4 regions of the Paenibacillus sp. CAA11 genome follow, and region 3 is predicted to be linked to each of the others. Evidence: predicted binding sites of a transcription regulator. Region 3 holds the regulator's gene; each other region holds the start of a gene.
The links. The regulator LexA, encoded in region 3, represses DNA repair genes until DNA is damaged. The targets are predictions, from matches to a motif close to CGAACATATGTTCG.

Region 1: a site for LexA is predicted at 961-974, ahead of DCC85_RS08085 (YhjD family protein). Genes of this name have one in related genera too.
Region 2: a site for LexA is predicted at 929-942, ahead of DCC85_RS13555 (YhjD family protein). Genes of this name have one in related genera too.
Region 4: a site for LexA is predicted at 1,015-1,028, ahead of addB (helicase-exonuclease AddAB subunit AddB). Genes of this name have one in related genera too.

The regions. Positions count from the first base shown of each region.
Region 1 covers NZ_CP028922.1:1,714,855-1,717,059, reverse strand. The annotation lists gene DCC85_RS08095 (methionine ABC transporter ATP-binding protein) at 1-523, opposite strand, end outside; tRNA gene DCC85_RS08090 (tRNA-Leu) at 731-814, opposite strand; gene DCC85_RS08085 (YhjD family protein) at 1,000-1,401, shown strand; gene DCC85_RS08080 (carboxymuconolactone decarboxylase family protein) at 1,440-1,775, opposite strand; gene DCC85_RS08075 (hypothetical protein) at 1,850-2,053, opposite strand; gene DCC85_RS08070 (hypothetical protein) at 2,167-2,205, opposite strand, start outside.
Region 2 covers NZ_CP028922.1:2,914,272-2,916,476, reverse strand. The annotation lists gene DCC85_RS13560 (DNA polymerase IV) at 1-513, opposite strand, end outside; gene DCC85_RS13555 (YhjD family protein) at 510-881, opposite strand; gene DCC85_RS13550 (DOMON domain-containing protein) at 1,533-2,205, shown strand, end outside.
Region 3 covers NZ_CP028922.1:2,602,429-2,604,633, forward strand. The annotation lists gene DCC85_RS12010 (LysM peptidoglycan-binding domain-containing protein) at 1-168, opposite strand, end outside; gene lexA (transcriptional repressor LexA) at 428-1,054, shown strand; gene DCC85_RS12020 (YitT family protein) at 1,236-2,105, shown strand; gene DCC85_RS12025 (M15 family metallopeptidase) at 2,167-2,205, opposite strand, start outside.
Region 4 covers NZ_CP028922.1:3,216,282-3,218,486, reverse strand. The annotation lists gene DCC85_RS15100 (class I SAM-dependent rRNA methyltransferase) at 1-918, shown strand, start outside; gene addB (helicase-exonuclease AddAB subunit AddB) at 1,123-2,205, shown strand, end outside.

The sequences.
Region 1 (2,205 bases), 890 kb from region 3:
TCTTCGGGTCCAAGGCACTAGTAGCTTCATCGCACAGCAATATTTCCGGATCATTCGCTAGCGCTCTGGCTATAGCCACCCTTTGCTTCTGCCCCCCTGACAATTGTGAAGGATAAGCATTCAATTTATCCGATAGGCCTACCAGCTCTAGCAATTGTTTAACCTTCTGGTCTCTTTCGCGCTTGGAGAGCTTGGAACTCTTCAAGGGAAAGTCCACATTGTCATAGATTGTTCTGGAATTCATCAGATGAAAATGCTGAAAGATCATCCCGATCCGTTTCCTGGCCAAGCGCAAATCCTTGGACTGCAAAGCCAACAAATCCTGCCCATTTACTACTACACTCCCCGCCGAAGGCCGCTGCAGCAGATTAATCACACGAACCAAGGTGCTCTTCCCAGCCCCACTGTAGCCGACAATGCCGTATACGTCTCCCGCGTCAACCTGCAGACTGACATCCTTAACGGCTGTAACCGACTGTGATCCAGTTTCAAAGGTGACTTGAATATTGGATAAAGTAATCATGATGCCCAACCCTTTCTAAACTTCTGTACACTAAAGCAGCTTCAGAAAATTTATTTCTGTCATTTTACATCAGTTTACTTGGAATTACTACTAAAAATTTTTAAGGTGAGATATACCAAACTGCACTACCTTGCAAATTCTAAGAATACAAAAAAGCCCTTAAATCTCCATAGAAGGAAACTTAAGGACTCCATTGTTTTTAAACGATGCGGTCGAGAGGACTCGAACCTCCACGGGGGTTAGCCCACACGGACCTGAACCGTGCGCGTCTGCCAATTCCGCCACGACCGCATAAGATAATGTGTCATAGAGCATATCAGCTCGTGACGACAAGATATAATTTATCATAGATCACTAAGCAAGTCAACAAGCAATTTATTTTTTTCACATAAATCACAGGTATTACTTGATTATTTATCCAATTATTCCGTATAATAAGAACATAAGTTCGTTCACTACGAAAGGAGTGTCATCGCATGTCCATGTCCACAATCCATGTCTCCAAAGAGGAAGTCACACTAGTTCGCAGCTGGCTAGCCTTAAAGTTCACCCAGCGTATTCTGGAGAGAGACTCCCGAGTTATGGAGGAGAGCGGCTTGCTCAGAAGTCCTCAGGTCTATGTCGAGATGCTTCTTGCTGCTGTAGAACGATCCTCCATTGTTCTTGAGGAAATCTCCAGCGAACTTGACAAACACCAGATTCATATTAAGAAAGTCAAGCAAGATGAATTTGGAATTGAAGCCTGCTATCAATGTCGCGGTGCTTTAGGTCGGATTTTCATTTTGTGGTCTGCTCTACAACGTGATTTGTCTCAGCGTATGCGAGCTTACCTTGGGTTAGGCTCTGTTCCTATAAATGTAGCAATCCCTTCAATATAGGGTTGAAGGGATTGCTTTTGGGTTTGCTGGCTATTGTTTTAAATCTGATCCAAAGCCTGTTGAACCCGGATAGCCCCTTGGGACAGGATATGACCGGCTGCAGCTGCTGAAGCAGCTGCCGACGCTTCCAAAATCTCCGCATCCGTTGCTCCCTTAGCTCTTGCCTCATTCGCATGATAAAACGTACAAACCTCGTTGTTGGCAAATAGACCTACTCCCAGAGCGATCAAGTGCTTCACCTTCGCATCAAGGACCCCATTCTGCAATGCCTTGCCGGTGAACTCATGATAGGCTTCTGCCGTCTCAGGAAGCGAATCCCCGAAGCGGTTAATTTCTTCTTTATAGGCCGTAATTTTGTCAGTTGTCAACGACATGGAACAACCATCCTTTCTTAATGACAAGCGTTCCCTAGTACGTTGTCCAAGCTAAGCGGAAATATACGCCCGGGTTATTCGCGAGGCTCTGTAAACGGCCGATAATCATAACTACGGTCAAGCTTGACCACCCTGCGGTTAGGACGCCGTATCATAACCTGATCGGCATCCCATGCTACTACAATGCCAACAACATCATTGCTTTTAATCGCATCGCGAATCACTCTGACCTTTTCTCCAGATACTCTGTACTTATTGAGCTGATCGTCACTAATCATGCTGGCCCCTCCTTATTATCGAAATATCTCTGCAAAAAAAGACCTAAATGGGATGCCATTTAGGTCTTTACATATCGTTTCACAAGCTGCTGATGAGCGGCAGCTCTCCCTAATTAACGCTGTGCATGCTCCTTACTGTCGTTCTTCTCGAA
Region 2 (2,205 bases), 310 kb from region 3:
GCCACCCGGCGCTTTTTTGGCCCAGATATCAGTGGCCATTTTGGCGAGGATTTTGTTGCTGCTGATGCCTACTCTGATCCATACTCCCGTCTGGGAAAGCACCTTTTGCTGAATGGCCTTGGCTATAGTATACGGATCGCCAAAAAGCTTCAGACTTCCCGTGATATCGAGAAACTGCTCGTCAATAGAGAAGATTTCGACCAAATCGGTGTATTCTTGATAAATGCCGGAAATCATTAAAGAAATATCAATGTAGTGCTGCATGCGTGGACGCATGACGATTAATTCCGGGCACTTCTTTAGCGCCTCGCCCAAACGTTCTGCGGTAGTGACTCCATAGCTCTTCGCTATAGGGCATGCCGCTAAAATAATGCCTGATCGTCTCTCGGGATCACCGGCCACGACGAGAGGCTTGTTCTCCGTTCCAGGATGATCCGCTTTCTCTACGCTGGCGTAGAAGCTTTGACAATCTGCCAAAAAAATGACTCGTTCTTGTGGGTTGGATTTGTTCATGACAGCTGCCTCCGTAGATTTCTGAGGATGGACATCAGCTCGGCTTTGACCAAGCTTCTTAACATCTCAAAATGATGAATATAGCCGCGAACCTTATAATCTACACGGATACCGAGCGTTGTAAACTCTTCCTGCAGAATGGTGATGCGGCGATTCCTCATGGTTCTTCGATTGCTTTGCAATTTCAAATGAACCAGGGCTTCAATGTCTTTCAAATAATGAAGAAGGTGATTATAGATTGTCTTATGATTATAAAAGGATAGTTCTTCCATATCCCGCTCCAGCATATCGAGAAGGACGGGAAATAAGATGTACTCTTTGATAAGCTGAAGATCTTCTTCCGTCTCTAAACTTGAGAGCTGATCCATCACATCCACCACCAAAAGGGGAACATATATTCTCGTATATTATATACCGAACATATATTCGTTATGCAAATGAAACTTCAGCCCTATATGTTATTTTTAGGAATTAGCGAGTAAGAACTTAAAAGCCTCGTCCCCCTTGGCATTTCCAGCTATTGGGAAGTGCGAGGGATAGAGGGGGAATTCCTTGTGTAAAAAGTCCTAAGTGTAAAAAGAAAGTTAAATACTGAGAAAAAAGGAGTCAAACTCATTAGGTCTATGGAACGTTTTTAAGCTTTGCGCGAATTCGTGAAATTTTTGACAAAGCCGCGATTTATCGCGGTTTTTCACTATGACTTTGGTTGTATGTCTGGCAGGTTGCTGAATGTATTTACAAATTCCTGCGAAACTTCGATATATCTTAAAGCGTCTAATACGACAAATGTGAACACAGTATGTCAGATGTGTTTTAGATCACATGTAGAACTGCTCAACGAGAAAATGTAATAAAAATCCTGATATGAAAATGAATCCCTATACCTAGTTACTTTATGGTGTTACTTGGTTAATCATTGAAGGTGGATTCGAAGTGGAGGTGGCAAAAACCACAGAGAGAAGCTTGGTCACAAATCAAAGTTGCCTAAAAACCATAGTGAGGTGAGAAAGTATTAAGCTATGTCAACGCTGGCGAAGAAAAGAATCATCATCTGGAGCATTGTAGGAATTGCTCTGATTGCTGGGGCAATCTGTGCGGTGCTGCTGAATTTGCCTCCATCCCCTACCACTTATGCTACCTCTAGCGGGACGAAGGTGATCTTCAAGACCACGAAGGATAAGTTCATGAAGTATGAGGGAGAAGGCCAGTGGAAGGAGATATTTGTTAAGGGTGTCAACCTGGGGGCAACGGTGCCTGGTCATTTTCCTGGAGAGTTCCCGATTACTGAAGAGGATTACTTGCGCTGGTTCAAACAGATTGACGATATGGGCGCTAACGTGATTCGGGTTTACACCGTGCATAATCCTGTATTTTATAAGTCGCTTGTCAAATATAACCGTGATAAGGGAGACGACCCGCTGTATTTCATTCAAGGGATCTGGTCCCCAGAGGAAGCGCTGATTGAGCAGAAGGATGCTTACCGCAGCGAAATTGTCAGCCAGTTCGAGCAGGGAATTGATAAGGCGGTAAAGGCCGTCTACGGCGAGCTGGACACTCCGGTAGTGCCGGGAGCTTCCGGCGGCAAGTACACCGCTAATGCAGCACCGTATTTGATGGCATGGCATGTCGGTACGGAGTGGGACCCGGAAATGGTGGATAATACAAATAAGCTGCATGCGGAAGTGGAGCCTT
Region 3 (2,205 bases):
ACTCCAGAGAGAATCACCCGGTGTGACAACTACAGAATCTAGCAATACATCCTCTGAACTTCGATTAGTAGAAGCGAAGGCATTCAATACGCCTGTACACGCTATGGAAATCATGATCATGGCAGCCAAGATCATTACAAACCGCTTACTGAATTTAAAATTATTCATTATAGAGGCTGACTGAACGTTCCTGCCGGCTTCCTTATTATCATAAATACTGTTATATGTACTATATCTCAACACAACTCACCACTCCAAACATTTGTTCTTATTCGCAAATTCAATATAACACGAACATGTGTTTTGTTCAAGCCTATTTCAGAACAATTGTTCGTACCTATAACAATTGCAATAGAACCCTTGTTTGTGCGAACGGAAGTTCTATGTTATACTTTTTCCATACGTTACTAAATGGGGTTGATAGAATATGTCGAAGGTTTCCAGCCGGCAGCAGGCGATATTGGAATTTATACGCAATGAAGTACGCATGAAGGGCTATCCGCCCTCCGTCCGCGAAATTGGCGAGGCCGTGGGACTAGCTTCCAGCTCGACGGTACATGGTCATTTAGATCGCTTGGAGAAGAAAGGTCTAATAAGAAGAGACCCAACGAAACCTCGGGCTATCGAGCTGCTGGGCCAAGAGGAATCGGAGAATATTCATATGTTCTCACAGACCGTTCTGCGTGTACCGGTTGTGGGGAAGGTTACCGCCGGTGTACCTATAACGGCTACCGAGAACATCGAGGACTACTTCCCGCTGCCAAGCCATTATAGTACCGATGCAGAGATATTTATGCTTGCTGTAATGGGCGACAGTATGATTGAAGCAGGGATTCATAATGGTGACTATGTCATCGTACGACAGCAGCAAACTGCTGAGAACGGTGATATTGTTGTTGCAATGACTGAAGAAGACGAGGCAACAGTGAAGACCTTCTACAAGGAACGCGATCATATACGCCTTCAGCCAGAGAATCCAGCCTATGAACCGCTTCTCTTGAAGCATGTTTCCATTCTTGGGAAAGTCATCGGCTTGTTTAGAGATTTTCATTGAACTTATTCATGCGATAAGAGACTACGTTTTTGTAGTCTCTTATTTTTTGCCTCTAAAATTAACAAAAATACGTTCATATATAGTGATATTCATCATAGTGTGTTATATTGATAAAAAAGATAATTGATCCGATAAATATTTCTTATGAACTAAAAAACAATGAAGAGAAGGTTAGAATCAAGTGAATTTCCAGGAGTATCCCGCCATTCTAAGAAAGAAGTCCCTTACGCTGAGACCAGCACAAGAAGTGGGCTTAATTCTGGTGTCCGCTTTACTTGTTGCAGCAGCCCTGAACCTATTTCAGATTCCACATCAGCAGTTGTCTGGAGGCATTGCTGGCGTAGCTTCCATTATTGGCTATTTGACCGGATGGAATATCTCGCTTGTTTATTTTGTGCTCAATGTTCCTCTAATCATTTGGGGCTGGAAGGTTGTCGGCAGAAAGTACATTGTGCTTAGTCTCATCTCGGTGCTTAGCACCACTTGGTTCATGACCATCATTCCTGTCGTCAACATCACGCATGACGCTACCCTTGCGGCAGTATTCGGGGGAATTATCTCTGCAGCTGGAATCGGCTTCTCTCTTAGAGTAGGCGGGTCTACCGGCGGTTTTGATATTGTGGGTTCGATCGTGACCCGTCGGCGTGACGTTCCTATGGGAAATATTTTATTTATACTTAACGGGGCGGTTATTCTTATCCTTGGCTTCTACAAGAACTGGGATCTTGCCCTTTATTCTATGCTCTCCACCTTTGTCAAAGGTAAGGTTGTCGATATGATCCATGTCGGCCACATCAAGGTTACATGCTTCATTATTACGAAGGAGAAGGATAAAATGCTCTGTCAGCTGCGTAAGCTGCATCACGGCATTACCTGTGTCGATTCACAGGGCGGTTACAGCGAAGAAGGCAACTATATGCTAATGACCGTAACGACCCGGTATGAGCTTGCCGCTGTTCGCAAAACAGTACTAGATACAGATTGCCACGCTTTCATGAATGTGGTCCAGTCAACCGAAATCGTCGGCCGATTTGCTAGGCCGGTCAAATAGATGCAAAGAACAAAATGTCCAGAGTAGCAGATCATCTGCCCCTGGACATTTTTTATAACTATTAGGATGGGGAGTTGGCATCTAGCAGGCCTGCTCGATG
Region 4 (2,205 bases), 610 kb from region 3:
GAACGCAGCGATGTCGGCATACGGGAAATGGAAGGCTTGGAGCAGACAAAGGGGCCGCTTTATGGTGAATGTCCAAGACATGTAACCATAACAGAGAATGGTCTGTTATTGTCTATCGATATTGTAGAAGGACAGAAGACAGGCTACTTCTTTGACCAGCGGGAGAACCGGGCCTCCATCGCCCCGCTGATGACCGGCTGGGGAGAGCGCAGCGGTATTGCGCTGGGAGAGCTGACGGATGAGAACGGCGAGAGACGGATTGCTCCGATGAACCGCAATGGGAAAGAAGTGACGTTCCCATATTGGGACGGTGCTACGGTGCTGGAGTGTTTCTCTCATACCGGAAGCTTTACACTTCACGCCTGTAAGTATGGGGCGAAAAAAGTAACTTGTCTGGATATTTCGGAGCATGCCATTGAGAGCGCCAAGGCCAATGTCCAGCTGAATGGCTTTGAGGACCGAGTGGAATTCGTGGTCGCAGATGCCTTTGATTACCTGCGAAGTCAGGTTAAGGGGCAGGATGAGCGGAAGGCCAGAGCTGAAGGAAGGGCGGATACTTCGGTTCCAATGCCGGCCGGCATTGGACGCACCTGGGATGTTGTAATCCTCGACCCGCCAGCATTTGCCAAGACCAAGAGTGCGGTGAAGGGCGCCTGTCGAGGTTACAAGGATATCAATCTTCATGGTATGAAGCTGGTGAACGAAGGGGGCTACCTGGTGACAGCGAGCTGCTCGTATCACATGCGGCCAGACCTGTTCCTGGAGACGATCGCCGATGCTGCGGCAGACGCTGGGAAAATCCTGCGCCTTATCGAATGGAGGGCAGCAGGGAAGGACCATCCGCAGATTCTCGGCGTGGAGGAAGGCCACTATTTGAAATTCGCTATCTTTGAAGTACGGAGCAAGACAACATTATAGGCTTCTTAGGGTATAGACTATGATTTCACTAAGCTCATCGTTTCTGTTCAGGAGACGGTGAGCTTATTTTGTATGGAATACCATGTTGTAATTTTCCAAACGTACGTTCCTCTTGGGGAGGGGTGTGTTATACTGGAATATAACGAAATTTCGGACAGTTGTTACTTACAAATTTGATTTTATGTATATAGCAGGAGGCTTCCCATGTCACTTCAATTGATGATAGGCCGCTCGGGCAGCGGCAAGAGCCAAAAGATGCTGGATCAGATTAAATCCCGACTGCAGCAGGATCCACTAGGTCCCCCGCTGATTTTGCTTGTTCCCGAACAGGGGACATTCCAAATTGAACATGCGCTGGCAAGCTCCCCGGAGCTGAGAGGGACCGTTCGCGCTCAGGTGCTGGGCTTCCGCAGACTGGCTCTGCGCGTGATGCAGGAGACGGGCGGATCGGCGCTGATCCCAATTAGCGAAGAAGGCAAGAAAATGCTGTTGTACAAGATTTTGCGGCGCCTTCAGAGCGAATTGAAGATGTACGGGAATTCCGGCAGTCAGATGGGTCTGGTGGATAAGTTGAACAGCTTGTTTACCGAGGCCAAGAAGTACGGTGCAGATCCGCAAGGATTTCAAGAGCATCTTGGGCTGCTCGAAGGCCTGGAGGCGGAGTCACCGCTGCTGAAGGATAAAATGCATGACTTGACCCTTATTTACAGCGAGTTCGAGAAAGAGCTCGCCGGACTCTATATTGATGCGGAGGATCATGTGATCAAGCTGGCGGAGGGAGCTCCGCTGTCAGCCTATTTGCGCGATGCGGAAATATGGGTGGATGGCTTTCACACCTTTACCCCGCAGGAGTATAAGGCGCTGGGGGCCATGCTGAAGTCGGTGTCGAGCTTAAAGGTAGCCCTTACGCTGGACCGGCCCTATGATGACGGGCTGCCGCCGCATGAGCTGAATTTGTTCCATCCTACGGCCACGACCTATTTGAAGCTAAAGGCTCTAGCCGAGTCATGCGGCGTGCCTGTGCTGGAGACAGATAACTTGAATCAGCGGCCCTTCCCGCGTTTTAAAGCGAGCCGGACACTGCAGCTGCTAGAAGGAGCTTACGAGCGAAGAACCCGTGTAGTAGAAGAGCCAGAAGATTTGAAGCGAAGCTTAATGCTGCGTGCGGCAAGCAGCCGGCGAGCTGAAGTGGAAGCAGCCGTACGGGAGATGGTGCGTCTGGCGAGGGAAGAAGGGGCGCGCTGGAGAGATATGGCCATCTTTGTGCGCAGCCTTGATGACTATGAT